DNA from 3 places in the Pseudarthrobacter sp. RHLT3-21 genome. Region 2 is predicted to be linked to each of the others. Evidence: riboswitches for the same ligand, from Rfam matches in the RefSeq annotation. Region 2 holds a riboswitch; each other region holds the start of a gene.

Region 1 (6,762 bases), on a different contig from region 2:
CCGGCCACTCCTAGAGCGGCGGCATCGTCCCAGGTGTCCACGTCGGCCGTGGAGCCGGCGGGAACGGCGACAAGCTGCACGTCCAGACTAGCAAGGAGTGACCGCACCGAACCGTTGATTAAGCGTCCAGCGCTTTCCAGTTCCGCCACGGAACGTTGTAGCGCGGCTGTGCCATAAAAGCCGACCAGAGGCTGGCGGCGGCCATCCTCCGAGACCGCCACCGCGCCGTCCGATTCCGTGCCCTGTGGCACTCGTGCGGGGTCTCCCCCGGAGGCGGGTCCAGCGGAGGGGGGTCCTGCTGCACGCAACGCAGCCTTCAACGCCGATACCGCCTGCCCCACGTTGGGCATGTCGCAGGCCAGTACCAGTGTCAGCGGGGGACGGTTGCCGCCGGCAGTGGCGAGGGCTGCGAGCCCGGCTGCAATAGCGGCTGCGGGACCGCCAAACGGCGGTTCCTCGCGGCAGCGAAGAAACCCGGCCGGGACTTCCCCGGCGTCCGGACCAACCACGACGGCGGCCCGGGCTCCCCCGGCAGCGGCGGCGGAGCGGCGTAACAGGGAGTCGCCGTGGTACGTCAGACTCTGCTTGGGCACGCCATCGAGCCGCGACGAACGGCCGCCGGCGAGGATGACGGCATCGAAGTCGAGGGGGTCAGCGTCCACCCTCCCAGCTTAACCGTGCGGGCTGGAATTACCGTGCGGGCTGGAATTCAGGCGGCCTTTTCAGGCAGCAGGAACGGATCCCAGGCCGGCGTGGGCTTCTCAAGTTCCTTGATCTGCCAGATGGTGCCATGCGGCGGTTCCGGGACAAACCTGAGCTTCCAGCCCATTTCAGCCGGAGTGTGGTCGCCCTTGGTGTTGTTGCACCGGAGGCACGCGGCCGCCAGGTTCTCCCAGGAGTCGGCGCCGCCACGTGATTTGGGCTGCACATGGTCGATAGTGTGGGCAACTTTGCCGCAATACGCGCACCGGTGACCGTCCCGCCGAAGGACTCCGCGGCGGCTGACCGCGGTGCTCTGGTTGTATCTGGGGCGGATGTAGCGGTTCAGGAGAATCACGGACGGGCGGCCCAGGATGTCCTGCGGTCCCACCACGGGATCTTCGCCCTCGGCAATAACACTGGCCTTGCCCGTGAGCACAAGCACCAGCGCCCGGCGAAAGGTGACTACCGCCAGCGGTTCATATCCAGCATTCAGAACGAGAGTGCGCATGCACGTACCTCTTCGTGGCCGCACCCGTCAGGGGCACGAGGGCCGGCTGCCCCCGGCATATCCGGGCTATGGATCGACACCACAAGAGTAAACAAAGAATCCCGGAATCAACTAATCCCCGAAGTAACCGGGGTCACGTGTCGGGCCCGGGCACCCGTCCGGAGCAGTGCCGCGGCCCGGAGACAGCAAAGGACCCCCGCCGTGAGGCGAGGGTCCTTTGAAGACTGACTCTGGCGCTAGGACACGCGGATGAAGACCGGTCCTGAGCCAACGTTGGCGCTGAACACAACGGTCTGGTTGCCGTTGTAGCCGCCGTGCACTGCCTGGCCGTTACCGGCGTACACGGCAATGTGGGCCACGCCCGCGCCGCCGTCGGCGTAGTAGATCAGGTCGCCGGGCTGGGCCTCGGCGGCGCTCACGGTCTTACCCAGGGACAGGTAGCCGGCGGGCCAGCCGTGGTAGTTGATGCCCACGGCGGCCAGGGCGTTGGTCACCAGCATGGTGCAGTCCTGGCTGACGCCGAGCTGTGCGTAAGCAGCAGACAGGATGGCAGCACCCTTGCCGCTGGCAGCGACCGGAGCCGAAGGAGCAGCAGGAGTTGCTGACGCTACCTTGACGGTTGCCGCGGCCTTAGCCGGAGCTGGAGCTTCAACAACGGGCGCGGGAGCCTCAACCGGAGCCGGCGTGGTGGTCACGGCAGGCTTCTCGTAGGAGATGGCAATGGTGGACGCAGCCGAAATGATGGCCGGGGCGGAAACCTCAACCTCAAGGTTCGAAGCGGACGCACCTTCATGCTGGACTCCAGTGTCCGCCGCGTTCGCAGCGAGACCACTGGTCAGGACAAGGCCGGAAGCAGCAGCGATAACCGCAGCCTGACGGCCCATGCCACCGGCGTTGTCGCCGACAGCCTTGGCAATGACAGCCAGCGAGTTGGTCTTGGTGACCTCGGCGCGGTGCCGTGCAACAGTTGCACGTGTAGTCATTAATTTCTCTCTTTCGTTTTCCTCAGGACCGCGTGGGCAGCCCAAGGGCTTTGGACGCGCCGGCATCTTGGGGGTACGCCGGCACGCCCCGAACGGGGATTTAGCGAAGAGTTTCTGTCGAAGAAACGTGTTCCGGCAGCACTGGGCTGCAGGAACTACTGAAGTGCAGGACCTACGGGGCCATCGTGAAGAACGCGGAGGACCCCGTGGATGCCGCGGAGTGGAGCAGCGTGCCCTGTGACGGGTTCAGTGCGCTGATCATCATGCCGTTGCCGACGTAAATGCCGACGTGGGCGCCGCCATTCTGCATGACCAGGTCACCGGGAGCCGGTGTGGCGGTGGGCCGCATGGCGGTCCAGGCATTGGTGCGGGGAATGCTGATGCCGGCCTGGGCGTAGACCCACTGCGTGAAGCCTGAGCAGTCCCAGCCATTGGGAGTGGTGCCGCCCCAGAGGTAGGGGTGGCCGATACCGGTGTAGGCAAGTGCTGCCAGGCCCGAAGCGGCGGCGGAGGAGACAGTGTCAGCGAGCTTGGAGGCCGCGGCCTCGGTTGCGGCAGCACCCTGAGCCCCGGTTTCGGAGGCCGTGGACTGCGCACGGACCGTCTCAACCTTCGGTGCCGGCGTGGTCTTGATCACGGGGCGCTCGAAGGAAACGGTAGCCGTGGGCGCCGCAGTGACGGCAAGTGCCGTCTGCGCGGAACCGGACTCGGTGGAGGCGGATACGCCGGCGGTGGTGTCCGCGGCGTTGGCCGGAAGCCCCATGCTCAGGATCAGACCTGATGCAGCTGCGATAACAGCAGCCTGGCGACCTACGGTCCCGGCATTGGCACTGACCGCCTTGGACACGGAGCCCAAGGGGTTGGTGCGAACCGGTTGTGCGCGGTGACGCGCAGAATTATGGCGTGAAGACACGAAGGTAGCCTCTCCCAATGCCTGCGAGGTGAGCTGTCGGATTCGGATGGGAGTCACCCGGCCGCGCTGCTTCACAGTGGAAGCTTTGCGACTTAACCCCAAGGCCTTCAGAATCGAAGGCCAAAATTGGTTCCCCCGCCCCTGCCAGACGATGTCATGCGAACGGACCTTGAGCGGTGGCAGAGCTAGGCAATCCACTCAAGAACGTCAACTTCGGAAAAGTTGACGCGCTTTAGACGTTACAGGAGTTCCGAGCCAATGTCACATTCAGGTCACGGCACGTCGCTGCGATTCGATAGTTTGCCATCATTTGGGTCAGAGCCAGCCGGTGGGGTCAACCACTTCGCCATTGACCTGGACCTCGAAGTGGAGGTGGCAGCCCGTGGACGCGCCCGTGGTTCCGCTCAGGGCAACCACATCGCCGCGGCTGACCGTCTGGCCGACCTTGACGCTGGCGGAGGAGAGGTGGTTGTAGGTGGTTTCAAGGCCATTGCCGTGATCCACCACTACGCGGTTGCCGCCGCCGAACTGGTGCCAGCCAGCGAACGTCACAGTGCCGCTAGCGGCGGCCAGGACGGACGTCCCGCACTGTGCCACATAGTCCTGGCCGCGGTGGAAGTCTCCGGTGCCGCCGGTGATGGGGCTGACCCGGAATCCGAAGGGTGAGGCCGTAACCAGCTGGGCCAGCGGCGGGCCGAGGCTTCCGGCAGAGGCGGCGCGGGTTATGGATCCCGCGGACTGCGAGCTCAGCAGCTGCTTCAGCTTGCCGTCGGGGTCACCCTGGGTAACCACGGACGAGCGGCTGAAATCAATCTGGGCGGCGGCTTCGGCGGTAACTTCGGGCTGCGGAGCGGCGGAAACGGCCGACGCCGCCTGGCCGGGTTCCGGAGTGGCCATTACGGGGCCGGTCACAGGGACCGTCACGGTGAGCGCCAGGCCTGTTGCTGCCAAGGCGATGCCGGCCTTCTGGCCGAGGCCGCTGGCAGCGGCGAAATCGGTGATCTGCCGGAAGGGTCCCCGCCGGCGGCGTGCTTCCCGCTGCGGGTCGCGGGGCCTCTCCGCAGAGAAATCCTCGGCCGCTCTGGGCGCCGAAGCGGGGCCCACCGCGCGACGGCGGCCCCTGGAGTGTTGCATGGTCAAGAATGTTCCTCTCTGGGTAGCCTGCGAAGTTAGCTGTCGGATTCGGGTCAGAGAGTTCAAAGACCCGGTCCGCCGTGACAAGCACTTGGCGCAGAGATATCCCGTGAGGATCCTTCGCTGGAAGAGGCTTGCTGCTGACGGACTTCACCCCAAGGCAGTCTTGCGACTGCCGGTTGTGGTTCCCCCGCCTCTGCCAGTTGGTGACTCGTGCACCTGATCCGCTGGCAGAGCTCGGCTCCGGATCAGGTAACGCTTTTGTATCGACGCTGAGTTTCAACTATAGGTGATTAAGTTGGACAGTAACAATTCCGTTATCTTTGCGGAATCTGGAGCCACTGCGCTATAGCGCAGCCCCAGGCGGGGGACCGCCTGCCCGTCAGCTGACCGAAACGAAGACGTGCGATGCCACTTCAGGGGGCAGTTCAAGCGCCCCTTCAATTCCCGGAACCCGTACGGAAATGTACTCCCCCACGCGCTCCAGGGACACCGAAGCGCCGGGCCTGATTCCGCCTTCGTCCAGCTGGACCAGCAGCTCAGGTTCCACCTGGATGGGCTCGGCCAGCCGACTGACCGTCACGTTCGACGCCGGCCCGTAGCCCTGCATCGCATCAAGGAGATTAATCACAGCGGCGTCAGGCAACGCAGGCGCCGGCCCGCCCAGGGCGGCCAGCCCGGGGATGGGGTTGCCGTACGGGGACTCGGTGGGATGGTTGAGCAATTCGTAGATGCGCTGCTCAACGCGTTCGCTCATCACGTGCTCCCAGCGGCACGCTTCATCGTGGACGTAGGCCCAGTCCAGGCCAATCACATCCGCCAGGAGTCGTTCCGCCAGCCTGTGCTTGCGCATCACTTCCGTGGCGCGTTTCCGCCCGGCTTCGGTCAGCTCCAGGTGACGGTCTCCCGAGACCACCACCAGTCCGTCGCGTTCCATCCGGCCGATGGTTTGGGACACCGTGGGGCCGGAATGCCGCAGCCGTTCGGCGATGCGTGCGCGAAGAGCAACGATGTTCTCCTCTTCAAGCTCCAAAATGGTCCGAAGATACATCTCCGTAGTATCGATCAGATCCGTCATCCAGCTCAGCTCCTCGAGCGCAGTACCTTGCGTTGTCCCACCGTATCGCGTCCAGCAGCGGCGAGGTCCGGTAAAGAGCTTAGCCTATTTTGAATTTGTCCGGATAATCCCCGAACGGGGACAAACGGTCTCATTGGCCGGACTATGACGGCGCAGGTTCCCGCCCAATCGCGGGGTTCAGGCAGAATAAAGGAGGTCCTTATGCAGTCACTGCCGACTACCGGCCAACCCACCGCCCGGACGTGAGCCACGTCCATGCCGAAATTGGAGCCCCCGTGAGCGAAACCAGCATCACTATTCCTGCCGACCTCCTGCCAAAGGATGGACGGTTCGGCGCAGGCCCGTCCAAGGTCAGGCCGGAGCAGCTCGAAGCGCTCTCTGCGGCGTCCAAGACCATCCTGGGCACCTCCCACCGCCAGGCTCCCGTCAAGAACCTCGTAGGCTCCGTCCGTGAAGGCCTCAGCCAGTTCTTCCGCGCCCCCGAAGGCTACGAAGTGGTCCTCGGCGTGGGTGGCTCCACCGCTTTCTGGGACGTCGCCAGCTTCGGCCTGGTGGAGAAGAAGGCCCAGCACCTGTCCTTCGGCGAGTTCGGCTCCAAGTTCGCCTCAGCCACCAACAAGGCCCCGTTCCTGGACGCCTCCTCCATCATCAAGTCAGAGCCCGGCACGCACCCGGTATCGGCCGCCGAGGCAGGCGTGGATGTCTACGCCTGGCCGCAGAACGAAACCTCCACCGGTGTCGCGGCTCCGGTCAAGCGCGTTGCGGGCGCCGACGCCGGTTCCCTGGTCCTGGTGGACGCCACCTCCGCAGCCGGCGGCCTGGACGTGGACGTCTCCGAGGCCGACGTCTACTACTTCGCCCCGCAGAAGAACTTCGCGTCCGACGGCGGCCTGTGGCTGGGCCTCTTCTCCCCCGCCGCGCTGGAACGCGCCGCCCGGGTCAAAGCCAGCGGCCGCTGGATTCCGGATTTCCTGGACCTCCAGACCGCCATCGACAACTCCAAGCTGAACCAGACCTACAACACGCCCTCGCTCTCCACGCTGGTGACCCTCGACGCGCAGGTGCAGTGGCTGAACGCCAACGGCGGCCTGGACTTCGCGTCCGCCCGCACCGCTGACTCCGCCGGCCGGATCTACTCCTGGGCCGAGGCCTCCGAGTACGCGACCCCGTTTGTGGCCAAGGCGGAGGACCGTTCCAACGTCATCGCCACCATCGACTTCGACGACTCGATCGACGCCGCCGCGATCGCCAAGGTCCTGCGGGCCAACGGGATCGTGGACACCGAGCCGTACCGCAAGCTGGGCCGCAACCAGCTCCGGATCGCCACGTTTGTGGCCATCGAGCCGGCCGACGTCTCCGCACTGCTGGCAAGCATCGACTACGTGGTGGGCGAACTGCGCAGGTAGCGCTCCCGCAGCGTACCGCTGCCGTTACCGCGGCTGCC
Region 2 (6,762 bases):
CGCTGCTGACGAGCCAGGACAATGGAGAGAACCATCTGGGGCCGGCACTGTAGGAGAGCGCCACGGCCAGGGCCCCGGTTCCTGCCGAAGCCAGGACAAGGCCGCCAAAGATGAACCGGCCTGCCAGAATCCCCACCAGCAGGCAGGCTGCGCCGATCAGGACAAGCCGTCGGGCCGGAAGCGGCATCCTCGTGCTGCCAGCTGGCACCACTCCAGGAGGCGTGGTGAGGGAAACTTCGTGGTTATCGCTGGGCATACGGTTCTGTAATCCTCACGGGTTGGCGACAATGCTTGGCATGATCGCATCAGGCTGGCGGTTTGCTCAGCGTCTCCCCATGCTGACACACCGGCGTCACCGGCATTGCCGTCTGTCACAGGAGACTTTAGCTTTCGGGTCAGTCATAGCACCTCTCTGCAGGCGCAAAACGTGCAGACGCGTATACCCCGAAAGGGTAGTTGCAAGTATACCCCCTAGGGGTATAAAGTATTTGTATGCATGAAGGAATTCCCATCAGCCAGGACGCTGCTGAGACCACCGCCGCCGTCGTGGCGGCCGACCACGGGTACACCAGCGAGAAGGACGCGTATCTGCGCCGGCTTAAACGCATTGAGGGGCAGGTGCGCGGCATCGCCCGGATGGTCGATGAGGATTCGTACTGCATCGACATCCTGACCCAGGTCGCGGCCGTGAACAAAGCTCTGCACGCGGTCAGTTTGGGCCTGCTGGAAGAACATATTGGCCACTGCGTCGTCAACGCCGCGGCGGAATCCGACGCAGCCGGCGGGGCGAAAGTCAAGGAAGCAACAGAGGCCATCGGGCGTCTGCTGCGCTAGCAACGAAGGGAAATCGCCATGAGCATCAACACAACGGTCAACATCTCGGGCATGGACTGCAGCCACTGCGTTGCCTCAGTCACCGAAGAGCTTCAGAAACTCGACGGCGTTAAGGAGGTAGCCGTCCAGCTGAACACGGACGGACTTTCGGTTGCCACCATCACCTCGGCGTCCGAACTGGAGCCTGAACAGATCAGCGAAGCCATCACGGAAGCCGGCTACGCCCTGGTCAGCAGCGGGACCTAAGGATGGCCGCCGAAACCTTTACCAAGACCCGCATCATCGAACTCGACATCGAAGGCATGACCTGCGCCTCGTGCGTCGCCCGGGTCGAACGCAAACTTGGCAAACTCGACGGAGTCGAGGCCAGCGTGAACCTTCCGCTGGAATCCGCACAGGTCACCGTTCCGGACTCCATCACGGACCAACAGATCATCGATACGGTCACAGCCACCGGCTACTCGGCACGACTCAAAGTAACCCCCGGGACGGGCGAAGGACGCGGCCTGGGGCCTGAGGATGACCCGGCCCTGACTGGCCTGAACGATGAGGCTCAGCCCGCCTCTGCAGCAGCCGCCGCCCTGCGTCCGCGGCTGTTGCTCGCTGCTATTTTAACCCTGCCGGTAGTGATCATTTCCATGGTCCCGGCAGCGCAGTTCCCGAACTGGGGCTGGGTGGCCTTCGCGCTGAGCCTGCCCGTGGTCAGCTGGTCCGCATGGCCCTTCCACCGTGCCGCGGCGGTCAATGCCCGGCATCTGGCATCCACCATGGACACCCTGGTATCGATCGGCGTGAGTGCCGCCTTCCTGTTTTCGGCCTGGCAACTCTTCGCGGACCCTGCCCTGACCGAGCACCCGGGCATGGACATGAGCGCCCATGCCCTGTACTTCGAGGTCGCCGCCGTCGTCACGACATTCCTGCTGCTGGGCCGGTACCTGGAAGCCAGCGCGAAACAGCGTGCGGGCAACGCGCTGCGGGCGCTGCTGAACCTGGGGGCGAAGGAAGCAACAGTTCTCAGCAGCGGGGTCGAGACCCGGATCCCTGCCGACCAGTTACGGCCCGGCGATGTCTTCGTCGTCCGCCCGGGCGAAAAAGTCCCCACTGACGGATACGTCATCGAAGGCCAAAGCGCCGTGGACACTTCCCTGATCACCGGTGAATCACTTCCGGTGGAAGTCGGCGTCGATGACACCGTCATCGGGGCGACGATCAACACGAACGGGCGGCTGCTGGTTAAGGCAACCCGTGTGGGCAGCGAAACCACGCTCGCGCAGATGGGAAAGCTGGTCAGCCAGGCCCAGAGCGGCAAGGCCCCGATTGCCCGGCTCGCTGACCGGATCAGCTCAGTCTTCGTCCCCGTCGTCCTCGTCATAGCAGCCGCGACCTTCGCGGTATGGTTCTTCTCCACCGGTGACCTGCAGTCCTCCTTTACCCCCGCGGTCGCGGTCCTGGTGATCGCCTGCCCCTGCGCCCTGGGCCTGGCCACGCCCACGGCACTGCTGACTGGGACCGGACGCGGCGCGCAGCTGGGCATACTCATCAAGGGCCCGCAGGTCCTCGAAGACACCCGGACCGTGGACACCATCGTGCTGGATAAGACCGGAACGGTAACCAGCGGACAACTTTCCGTTTCCGCCGTGCAGTCCTTCACCTCGACGACCGGGGAGGAGATCCTTGCCCTGGCAGGAGCCGTCGAAGCCGCCAGCGAACACCCGATCGCCCACGCAATCGCCCGTGCAGCCAAGGCCAACGCCCCGCTGCTGCCCGTCACAGCTTTCGACAGCGCACCGGGTGGGGGCGTGCGCGGGACTGTGGACGGCCGGCGGGTGGTTGCCGGCCGGGCCGGCTGGCTGGAGGATAACGGCATCACTCCCTCCGCGGACAACTACACGGAGCTGCGGTCACAGGAGGGAGCCGGCGCGACCGTCATCTGGGTCGGCATTGATGGTGAACCCGAGGGAATCATCAGCCTCACCGACACGGTCAAAGAAGGATCTGCGGCCGCGATCGGACGGCTGAAAGCTCTGGGGTTGCGGCCCGTCCTGCTGACCGGGGATAACGCCTCGGTCGCCTCCACCGTAGCCGCACAGGTGGGCATCCCGGCGGAAGATGTGATGGCCGGAGTCCTGCCCGAGGGCAAGGTAGAGGCCGTCCGCCGGCTGCAGGCCGGCGGAGCTATCGTGGCGATGGCCGGTGATGGCGTGAATGATGCAGCCGCCTTGGCCCAGGCTGACCTGGGCATCGCGATGGGCAGCGGCACCGACGTTGCGATTGCCGCCGCGGACCTGACAGTGATGGGAAGCGACCTGGGCCAAGTCGCGGACGCCATCGAGCTCTCCCGGCGGACGCTGGCCACGATCAAGACCAACCTGTTCTGGGCGTTTTTCTACAACGCCGTCGGCATCCCGGTCGCGGCCCTGGGTCTGCTCAATCCGATGATCGCAGGAGCCGCAATGGCAGCCAGCTCCGTCCTGGTTGTCACCAACTCCCTGCGGCTGCGCCGCTTCACCGCTCAGAAGGCGTCCGCGGCCCCGACCACGCCCGCACTGGTACCAGTCCTCTGATCTCGTCAGGGTGCCTGCCGCGGGATGCCCGATCCTTAGGTGGGCATGGAGAAGGCCGGTGATACGCTGCCCCCAAGGCAGCGAATCACCGGCCTTCTCGTTGTTGGTTACCCGGCGCGGACGAAGGTGACTGAGCCTTTGGCTGTCATCCACGTCAGGGGGTGGACTGCGGTTTCGTTCTTGCCGTTCAGTCCGGAGCTGAGGACCTGGCCGTTGCCGACGTAGATACCCACGTGTCCGGGCTGCATGACCATGTCCCCGGGCTGGGGGTCCGTGACGACGGTGCCGTAGTTCATGAACTGCATCGGTCCAAGGTCCCCGACGGGAATCCCTGCGGCGCCAAGTGCCTGTTCAACCAGCCTGGTGCAGTCCTGGATCATGCCGATCTGGGCGTAAGCGGCAGAAACCATGGTCGCGTTCACGCCGCCAGCGGCCGGAGCGGCCACTGGCGCAGCAGCAGGGGCTACGGTGATCGTGGCTTTCGCCGGGGCGGCGGAAGCTGCCGGCGCGGCAGCAGGCTTGGGTGCCTCCACGACCGGGGCCGGCGTGGTGCTGACGTCGGGACGCTCGTACGAGATCCTGACCGTCGCGTCGGCGCTGAGCGGCGCCGGGGCCTGACTGGTGACCTCAAGGTTTGAAGCCGGTTCAGCATCGCGCTGCGCGGGGGCGTCTGCGGCCTGCGCGGCGATGCCGCTGGTCAGGACCAGGCCGGAGGCTGCAGCGATAACGGCCGCCTGACGACCTACACCTCCGGCATTGTCGGCGACGGTCCTGGACAGGGCCGTGAGCGGGCTCGTCTGGACGGTGACCGCGCGGTGGCGGCCGTGAGTTCTGCGAATGGACATGAAGTGGCCTCTCCCAATGCCTGCGAGGTGAGCTGTCGGATTCGGATGGGAGACACCCGGCCGCGGTTCTGCACAAAGTGCAGTACAGCGGCTTCACCCCAAGGCCTGCCCGAAGCAGGCCACTAATTGGGTTCCCCGTCTCTGCCGGACGAAATATGCGATCGGATCCCGGGCAGCGGCAGAGTTAGGCAATCAACGCGGGAGTGCCGCCCTCGGAGAAAACCGGCACGAATTCGACCGTACAGGAAGAGCTGACCCATTGTCACATTTGAATAACGGGGCCACTCGAGGGCAGAGGACCCCGGCCCGGTGATGCAACCCGAACCCGGCCTGCCGGTCTAAACAAGGGGTGCGCCGGGCCCGGCCGCTCACGCCAGCTGTTCAATCTCCGCGAGGGGACGCCGGCATCCACCTTGCCAATAATACCCCATGGGGGTATTATTCAGGTGTTGTCAGTGAAGTGGTTTGTCCAGGCCGATGCGCTTTCCGGCCGTTACAGCCGTTCAACCCCAGCGCCTCCCCATGATTTCTCTTGCAAAGGACCGAACTGACATGTGTGCACCCGAAACCCGGACCGGGCTGCCCCTCGTGGCCGCTGAACCGTCCGGATGCAGCTGCTGCTCCACCTCTTCCCGGACCTGGCGTCGCCGGCAATTCAAGGCAGCGACTACTCCGTCGAAGGACTGACCTGCGGGCATTGCGTCCAGAGCGTTGAAAAGGCAGTGTCCTCCCTCGCCGGAGTGAAGGCCGTCACCGTCGAGTTGGTGCCCGGAGGGGCATCCCGGCTCACCGTCTCCGGCACCCATACCGAAACTGATGTCCGGGACGCCGGGTACAGCCTCACCAGCAGGTAGTCCAACGCCCACCCTGACGGACAGCGCCGCTGCCTCCGTCAGGGCAGACTTCCCACCCAGGAGAGGGCAACAATGGAAAATCATAATCATCACGGCCCTGAACGCTCAGTTGCTGCGAAGTGTGAAACTGAATCCCTCCCAGGTTCGTTGAACCCTAAGCCCGGCAGGGTAAGATCCCTGCCGTACCCTTAAACCCATGAACGGCTACGGAAGGAGGAACACCATGGCAGCAACCGGATCCGGCCGCGTGACGGCGTTCCTGACCCGTGCCGCGCTGCTGACGGGATTCCTGGCCATTGTGGCTGGGATCCTCGGTATGCACATCATGACCGGGGCCCACGCGATGCCGACGGCCACCCCAAGCATGGATACGTCCGTTCAGCAGAAACAGAACCCGGTCAACCATCCAGGCCACGCCCCGGCACAGTCTTCCCAGACGGCCTCCGCGGCCGGGCCCGGGATGCTTGCCGGATCAGCTTCCTCGTGCGCCGATGCCGCCGGCTGCCAGAGTATGTCGGCGATGGATGCGGTCTGCGTCCTCTCCCCGGCGAACACCTCCCTGTCGGCGCCGCTGCCCGGCACCGCACCGCTCCAGACCCCGGACACGAATGCCCTCGCCGGGTCAACGATCAGCTACTCCTTCCTGCCGGAGGGTCCTTCCCCCGGCGACCTCTGCATCAGCCGGACGTAAAGCTGCGCTGCGCCGTGTCCTGCCCGGCGCACCCTCCACGCCACGCTTGCGTACCCACCCTGCATACCCCCGCCTGAGCTCCGGCGGGCCTTGCAGCCACGCTATCCGCAGCGGCGTCTGACGCCGGTTGATAATTTGAAGGACCTGATTTTGATGAAGAAAACACTGACCATTTCCGCTGTCACCATCGCCGCGGCGATCGCCCTGGCCGGTTGTTCCGCGGGTTCGGGCGGAGGGAGCATGCCCGGAATGAACCACGGCAGCTCCGGGACGTCCTCCAGCTCCGCGCCCGCTGCCGCGGACTTCAACGACGCGGACACCATGTTCGCCCAGATGATGATCCCGCACCACACCCAGGCCGTGGAAATGTCCGACATGGTCCTCGCCAAAGAAGGAATCCCGGCCCCGGTGACGGATCTGGCCACCAAGATCAAGGCGGCCCAGGCACCGGAAATCGAGAAGATGACCGGCTGGCTGACCAGCTGGAACCAGCCCACCGAGATCCCCACCGGCACGCCCTCCGGCCATAGCATGTCCGGCATGATGGGCGATGAAGACATGGCCAAGCTTGAAGCCGCTCAGGGAACCGAGGCGGCCAAACTGTTCCTGACCCAGATGATCGCCCACCACGAGGGCGCGATCATGATGGCCAAAACTGAAACTACGGACGGTAAGAACGCCAGGGCAGTCCAGCTCAGCAAAGACATTGCCACCTCCCAGGAAGCTGAAATGCAGGCAATGAAGGACCTGCTGGCCACCCTCTAGCTGGCAGACCCGGCGCCGGCCCGGCCACGGGCCGGCGCCTCCCCCTCCACACCTCTTTTTTCGTTCCGTCACCTGGAGATTCATCGTGCCTGCGCGCTCTCTTAAACGTCCCCGTATCATCGCCGTCTCAGCCGCGGCCCTGTCCCTGGCGCTGTCCCTGGCTGCCTGCGCCCCGTCCACCGCCCCGACGGCCGACACCCCGTCATCAG
Region 3 (6,762 bases), on a different contig from region 2:
CCGCGGCCCGGTCGGTGCGGCGCATCTCGCGGGCGTCGGAGCGTGACCACATGATGGCCACGCCGATGGCGATCAGCAGGGTGGGGATTTCGCCGATGCCCCAGGTGATGGCACCGGCCATCTGCTGGTCCTCCAGGGCAGGCAGTCCCCAGTCCCGTCCCAGCCCGGTGAACCAGTCCGGCTGCAGGAGGGTGGTCGAGCCCATGAGCGTCACGCCAAAGAAGGCGTGGAAGGCCATGGTCGCCAACAGCAGCAGGAGCCGCAGCGGGTAGGGGGCGCGGAGGGGCACCGGGTCTGTGCCGATCATCGAGAGGATGAACAGGTAACCGGTGATGAGGAAGTGGGCGGTCATCAGCTCGTGTCCGGCGTGTTCGCGCAGAGCAAATCCGAAGGCGTCCGAGTAGTAGAACAGCACTATGGAACCGGCAAAGTTGGCGGCAACGAACAAAGGATGCGTCAGGACCGCCGCGGCCCGGGAATGGACCAGGACCATGACCCACTCACGGGGTCCGCGGGAGCCGTCCCGACGGGGCGCCAGGGTCCGCAGGGCAAGGGTTACCGGGGCGCCCAGGACCAGGAAGATGGGGACGACCATGGTCAGGGCCATGTGGTCGAGCATGTGGGCGCTGAAAAGGACCCGGCCGTAGACCGAGGGGCCGCCGGAGGTAAAGAACACCAGCGCCGCCAGGCCAATGAACCACAGTACGGTCCGGATCCACGGCCAGCTGTCCCCGCGCCGCCGCAGGCGCCGGGCACCCATGAGGTAGAGGACGGCGGCGGTGATGGCCAGGGCAATCCACAGCCAGTCCGGCCTCCACACCGTGAACCACCGTTCCGGCGTCAGTTCCGGCGGAAGGAGGTATCCGGTGAGGATTTCGGCCGGGGTGAGGGCGGCGCGGATTTCTTCTCCGCCCGGGGGAGGGGTGCGGCTCAACGCCGCGGCAAGGCCGCTGGCGGCACCCATGATCAGCAGTTCGGCCACGATGAACCGCCACAGCAGCCGGCCAGCCCCGCTTGGGGTTTTCTGCTCCAACGCCGGGATCAGGCGCGCACGGTGTAGGTAGCCGATGATGCCCAGGACGATGACGGCTGCGGTTTTGGCCAGGACCAGGACCCCGTACGGGGAGGCCAGCCCTTCGGGCAACGGCATCCGGATCGAGGCGTTGATGATCCCCGAGGCGGACACCAGGATGAAAGCGAACAGGGCCAGGGACGAGAACCGGCGCAGGACAGCGGCTGTGTCCTTGCCCAGCGCTGTTCCCGCGACGGTGAGGGCAATCAGCCCGCCGAACCAGAGGCAGACCCCGACCAGGTGCAGGCCCAGGGAGTTGGTGGCCTGTTCGTGGTCGTTGCCGCTGGAGGCGTGGCCGATCAGGATCAGGGGCAGCACCCCTGCCACGGCCAGCAGCGCAGTAGCCGCCAGGGACCCCGGGGACCGGACACTGAAGGCCAGGGTCGATACGACTGCTGCGATGATTACTACCGACAGCCACGCATTGCCGGTGGGCAGTTCCGTGATGTAGGCGACGAGGCCGGCAGAGAACTCGGGACCGCCCGAGACGGGCACGCCGGCGATGTCGGCGAAACCCAGCACCAGCACGGCGAGGGCCGCAAAGGCCCAGGCAGTGCTCGCGGCGGCGGCCAGCATCATGACCCGGGTAAAGGCCGGATGTTCGGCCGCCGCCGGGGATGCCGGAACATTACTCCGCGTCCGGGAACCCCGTCCCGGAGCCTTCGGCAGGGGCGGGACGATGAACGCGGCAAAGACAAGGGCCCCGATCGTCGCGGCCATCGCAACATTGTGCGCGGTCTGCGCGAGACAGTATCCCCACCGGACCAGGGCCCCGGGATCCCGGGCCTCGGCCGGAAGAGTTCCCCGGCCATAGGCGGTCGCAACCAAAACCACTGCAAGGGCAATCGCGCAGGCGACAACCAGCCATACCGGCCTGGGCAAAACAGCCGGGCTCTCCTGTGAAGTGGAGGCTTTGAGCGCCACAATAAGTCCTAACCTGGTCCTGACCCCGTCCCGGGAGGGCAGGAAATGGAGCGCGAAACTGAGCTCAGCGCGCGACACCAGATTATCTGTAGAGTTGTTCACACGTTAATCGCCCGCGTCCCGAGGGGCGTACCTGGCGCGGGCGAGCCTCATACGGGCTTGCCATAAAACCAAAGGATAACGCGAAGCGTTAGCACGTAAAGGTAGCCTAGATGGATGACCCAGATTCCACCCCGAGCCCCCGCCGGGCCGGAGTGTTTTGTCCGGCTTGTCGATGCAGACAAAGTCGAAGCTGTCAGATCCAGGATGCCCGGGGACGCCGACGTGGCGGACCTGGCCGTGATCTTCGGGCTGCTCTCGGACCCTGGCCGGGTCAGGATCCTCATCGCCCTCCTCGAAGGGGAAATGTGCGTCTGCGACCTGGCAGCAACAACCGGTTTGAGCGAGTCAGGTGTCTCCCACGCCCTGCGTCTGCTGCGCGGGCCGCGGGTGGTTCAGGTGCGCCGTTCGGGAAGGATGGCCTACTACTCACTGGCCGACTCCCACGTCCGTATGCTCCTCGATCTCGGTCTGACACACGTGGGCCATACGGGCCAGGACCGGCTCCGCATCGTCGGAAGCGGCCACGCACCCTGACCGGGGCAGTCCGGTCCCGGCAGGTCGATACCCGGTGCAGCGATGTCTGAGCCGGAGATTACCGGTCCGGTCTGGCTTCCGTCGCTGCCCCCGTCGCTGCCTGAATTCCTGGCGCCCAACCTGCAGCCTGTCCCGCTGATCCCTGCACTGACGCTCCTGGCCGCAGTGCTCTACCTGGCGGGGGCGATCAGCTTGTGGCGGCAGGGCCGGCGCTGGTCCGTGGTGCGGACCTGTTCCTTCCTGGTGGGCTGCCTGGCCATCGTCGTGGTCATGGGCGCCGGCATTGAAGGGTACGGGCTGCGGATGTTCTCGGTCTTCATGTTCCAGCAGTTGACCCTGATGATGGCCGTTCCGCCGCTGCTGGTCATCGGATCCCCTGGGACACTGCTGCTGCGGGCAACACCGCACGGCAGGCTGGGCCGCCGGGTCCTCCGGACAGCGCTCTGGGGGCTGCGTTCGCGATGGGGACGCGTGGCAATTCACCCCGCCTTCATGGTCCCGCTGTTCCTGCTCACCTTTTACGGGGTGTACTTCTCCGGCCTGGCAGACCTGCTGCTGCCCACCTGGTACGGCCACGTCGGCCTGGAACTGATGTTTTTAATCTCCGGGATCCTCTTCACGGTGCCACTGATCTCCGCCGACCCCCTGCCCAGCCGCCAGACCCACTTCGGACGGATGATCGACATCTTCGCGGAAATGCCGCTCCACGCCTTCTTCGGGGTCGTCCTCATGATGGCCACCGCACCCATGGTGAAATTCTTCGCCACCCCGCCTCCAGGCTGGAACATCAACCCGATAACGGACCAGGGCATAGCCGGCGGACTGGCCTGGTCCTACGGCGAACTGCCGGGAGTGCTCCTGCTGATGTTCATCCTGGTCCGCTGGCAACGCGAAGAAACCAAATCCAATGCCAGTATCGACCGGGCCGAACTGACCGCAGGGACCCCCGAACTCGACGCCTACAACAACTACCTGCAGCAGTTGGCGGACAGGCCCGAACCGCGGCGCTGGCCCGAGTAGCCCGGGAACGATTTGACCCTCGTGAGAGTTGTACGGGTTGTAGAAATCACCATCTCCGTTGTTATCGAATTGTGACCTATGTGGTGGTCGTGTAATGTTGATTCAGGCTTTTCTGTATTAAGCCTTGGCTCCGGACGCTCAGCCCCGCCGGCGGCGCCATACTACAAACTCACACGGCGGGGGCGGAGGACCCATTAACGGCAGCGTGCTGCCTTGGGGTTAAGACGCACAGCGGTACGGGCCCACGCGGGCCGGCGCCGGAACTGTGTCCGGGCTTTCCTTGGTCCGAACCCGACAGCTAACTTCGCAGGCGACCCGAAAGGATCAGCTGTGCCCCCCTCCCGCCACGGCCGCCGCCGCGCCCTTCCCTATGACCGCTCCCGCCGCCGCGCCGCCGCCCGACCTCAGGCTCCGTCCCCGCGCCCGGCCTGGCTGCCCGGGGCTTCGGCTTTTGCCGCTGTTGTCATGCTGGCCGCCGGCATACCCGCCGCGCATGCCGGACTTATTGCCGCCGCAGGTACCGTCGCCGCCGCCCAGCCGGCTGCTGTCGAGGCCGCTGCCCCGGCCATAGCAGCGCAGGCACAGGCAGTCATCACCTATCCACGGACTGAAGTCGTGACCCGGCCCGCCGACCGGCCGGCGCCGGCAGCGCCTGCCGCCACAGGAGCTGCTGCCGTAACCCCCGCCGCAGCAGCAGCTGCACCGCCAACGGCCGTACCTGTGGATACAACCCTGGGGGCACCGCTGGCCAGCATGTCCATTTCTTCTCCGTTCGGATTCCGTACCAGCCCGATCACAGGCGGTTCCGGTGAGCTGCATACCGGGCTGGATCTGGTCGCCTCCTGCCAGACCGCTGTCTTCACCGCCGGCGCGGGGACCGTCGTGGAAGCTGGGTGGTCCCAGAACGGTGGCGGGAACCGCATCGTGGTTGATCATGGCAACGGCATGAAAAGCACGTACAACCATCTGTCATCGATAGAGGTCTCGGTCGGTGCCGTGGTGGCCAAGGGTCAGCGGCTCGGCGGGGCCGGAACGACCGGAAACTCGACCGGATGCCACCTGCACTTCGAAATTGTCCGAAACGGCGTAACTGTCGATCCGCAGGGCTGGCTCCGGTCGTGAACCTCACTGAGCCGCGTGAACAGCTCACGGCACCATCGCCGCTGCCCAGGAAGCGGCTCTGGGCTGTTTTCGTCACAGTCGTGGCCCTCACCGCACTGGGTTTCTTTGCCCTGGGCCGGCTTTCGGCAGCGCCCGCACTCGTCCCGGAATCGGGCGCGGACGCGGGATTTTCCCGGGACATGCAGACCCATCACGCGCAGGCAGTGGAGATGGCCCTGTTGATCTGGGACAAGTCCGATGACACCGAGGTCCGGGCGGTCGCCTACGACATTGCCACCGCACAGCAGCATCAGAACGGCCAGATGTTCGCTTGGCTGCAGGACTGGGGCCTGTCCCAGGCCGGGACAGCGCCGCCGATGGCATGGATGACGGCCGGTGGTACTCATGCCGGGACCGGAGCCTCGCACGGTGTCCAGGGGGACGGCGCCGAAGGTGTCATGGAAGGGATGGCCACCCCGGAACAGATGCAGGCGCTTCGCGAATCCTCAGGTGCGGAGGCTGACCGGTTGTTCACGGACTTGATGATCCGCCATCATCAAGGTGGCGTCGCCATGGCCTCCGCCGGTACCCGCTTAGCGGAAACCTCAAAGGTCCGGGACTTCGCCGCCCGTATCGTAGAAGCCCAGACAGCTGAAATTACTGCCCTTGAAGAGCTCCGCGGCCGACTTTGACCGCACCTAAGAAAGCGGGACCGCCCATGTCTGGTAAACCGAAAGCCCACGAGGACCGTAAAGCGCTCCTGGATGCGGTGCAGGCCAAACAGCGCACCGCCGACAGGCGGCGGGCCTGGCTGATCTACGGCACGGGTGCGGCCGTGGTCCTCGCAATCGTCGCGGCGGTGACCTTCGTCGTTGTCGGGGAGGTCCAGCAGCGCGACCGGCTTAATGCCGCGGCGGCCCGGCCCATCGACGGGGAGCAGGACTATCCCGACCAGTCCAGGAACCACACCAGCGAGCCCGTCAGTTATCCGAAGACTCCGGCCACGGGCGGGGACCATGCCCCGGTCTGGACGAACTGCGGGGTCTACACAACGCCCGTGGAACAAACGCGGGCAGTGCATTCTCTGGAACACGGGGCGGTCTGGCTCACCTACCGTCCCGACCTGGGCGCCGACCAGCTCGCCGAGCTGACGGCCTTGGCCGGCAAGCAGGACTATCTCCTGCTCAGCCCGGTAGCCGAACAAGCCACGCCCGTGGTGGCAACAGCCTGGGGCAAACAGCTCGCCGTGGACAGCGGCAGCGATGAACGTCTGGCCCCGTTCATCAAGAAGTACCGTCAAGGGCCGCAGTCCCCCGAACCGGGGGCCGTCTGTTCCGGCGGCATGCAGGGCTGACGCGATGCCAAGCAAGGACAGGGCACCCCGTGCCTACGGGTTCCTGCTGTCCTGGCGATGGCTGGGCATTCTGGGCATGGCCGCGCTGTTTGCCGCGGCCTGCGTGGGGCTGGGTAATTGGCAGATGGACCGGAGGAACCAGGCGGTGGCCGAAATCCGCCGCGTCCAGCAGAACTACGACAAGGCGCCCGTGCCTTACGAAGAGGCCAGCCGCTACTTCGAGGCCCCGGACCCGGACGTGAAATGGACGACGGTTTCTGTCAGGGGTCACTATCTTGCCGAGGACCAACGCATCGTCCGGAACCGGCCCAATCACTCTGCGGCCGGGTACGAGGTTGTGGTGCCGTTCCGCCTGGTCTCCGGGGAAACAATCATTATCAACCGGGGCTGGCTTCCTATCGGGAACAACCGGCCCGGCTACCCGGATACCGTTCCTGCGCCGCCGCGCGGAACGATCGCTACTGTCGTGCGGATCAAACCCTCAGAAGCTGACTTTGACCGCAGCGCTCCGGAGGGGCAACTGGCCAGCATTGACCTGGCCTCCTACGCACGCCAGCTGGAGTATCCGGTCAAGACCGGCGGCTATGGGCTCATGGCCTCCGAAACGCCCCCGCCTGAACTCGCACTTCAGCAGCTCGCCCCACCAAAGGTGCAG

The links. Region 2 has a riboswitch for cyclic di-AMP ahead of AC50YA_RS18750 (NlpC/P60 family protein). Riboswitches for the same ligand answer to the same signal wherever they lie in the genome.
Region 1: it holds a riboswitch for cyclic di-AMP, as region 2 does, so the genes downstream of both, AC50YA_RS08550 (M23 family metallopeptidase) here and AC50YA_RS18750 (NlpC/P60 family protein) in region 2, are expected to answer to the same signal.
Region 3: it holds a riboswitch for cyclic di-AMP, as region 2 does, so the genes downstream of both, AC50YA_RS21810 (M23 family metallopeptidase) here and AC50YA_RS18750 (NlpC/P60 family protein) in region 2, are expected to answer to the same signal.

What each region holds. Positions count from the first base shown of each region.
Region 1 covers NZ_JBWZCI010000006.1:24,180-30,941, reverse strand. Annotated here, with positions in the region: gene mobA (molybdenum cofactor guanylyltransferase) at 1-662, opposite strand, end outside; gene AC50YA_RS08565 (HNH endonuclease) at 710-1,210, opposite strand; gene AC50YA_RS08560 (NlpC/P60 family protein) at 1,447-2,193, opposite strand; gene AC50YA_RS08555 (C40 family peptidase) at 2,366-3,040, opposite strand; cyclic di-AMP (ydaO/yuaA leader) riboswitch at 3,111-3,273, opposite strand; gene AC50YA_RS08550 (M23 family metallopeptidase) at 3,422-4,240, opposite strand; cyclic di-AMP (ydaO/yuaA leader) riboswitch at 4,250-4,468, opposite strand; gene AC50YA_RS08545 (iron-dependent transcriptional repressor DtxR) at 4,623-5,318, opposite strand; gene serC (phosphoserine transaminase) at 5,594-6,724, shown strand.
Region 2 covers NZ_JBWZCI010000023.1:8,214-14,975, forward strand. Annotated here, with positions in the region: gene AC50YA_RS18730 (hypothetical protein) at 1-256, opposite strand, end outside; gene AC50YA_RS18735 (metal-sensitive transcriptional regulator) at 493-834, shown strand; gene AC50YA_RS18740 (heavy-metal-associated domain-containing protein) at 853-1,080, shown strand; gene AC50YA_RS18745 (heavy metal translocating P-type ATPase) at 1,083-3,398, shown strand; gene AC50YA_RS18750 (NlpC/P60 family protein) at 3,506-4,243, opposite strand; cyclic di-AMP (ydaO/yuaA leader) riboswitch at 4,247-4,439, opposite strand; gene AC50YA_RS18755 (heavy-metal-associated domain-containing protein) at 4,852-5,097, shown strand; gene AC50YA_RS18760 (hypothetical protein) at 5,321-5,788, shown strand; gene AC50YA_RS18765 (DUF305 domain-containing protein) at 5,942-6,553, shown strand; gene AC50YA_RS18770 (F510_1955 family glycosylhydrolase) at 6,639-6,762, shown strand, end outside.
Region 3 covers NZ_JBWZCI010000036.1:7,054-13,815, reverse strand. Annotated here, with positions in the region: gene AC50YA_RS21825 (bifunctional copper resistance protein CopD/cytochrome c oxidase assembly protein) at 1-1,996, opposite strand, end outside; gene AC50YA_RS21820 (ArsR/SmtB family transcription factor) at 2,213-2,632, shown strand; gene AC50YA_RS21815 (cytochrome c oxidase assembly protein) at 2,675-3,652, shown strand; cyclic di-AMP (ydaO/yuaA leader) riboswitch at 3,797-3,979, shown strand; gene AC50YA_RS21810 (M23 family metallopeptidase) at 3,983-4,774, shown strand; gene AC50YA_RS21805 (DUF305 domain-containing protein) at 4,771-5,445, shown strand; gene AC50YA_RS21800 (thioredoxin-like domain-containing protein) at 5,472-6,107, shown strand; gene AC50YA_RS21795 (SURF1 family cytochrome oxidase biogenesis protein) at 6,112-6,762, shown strand, end outside.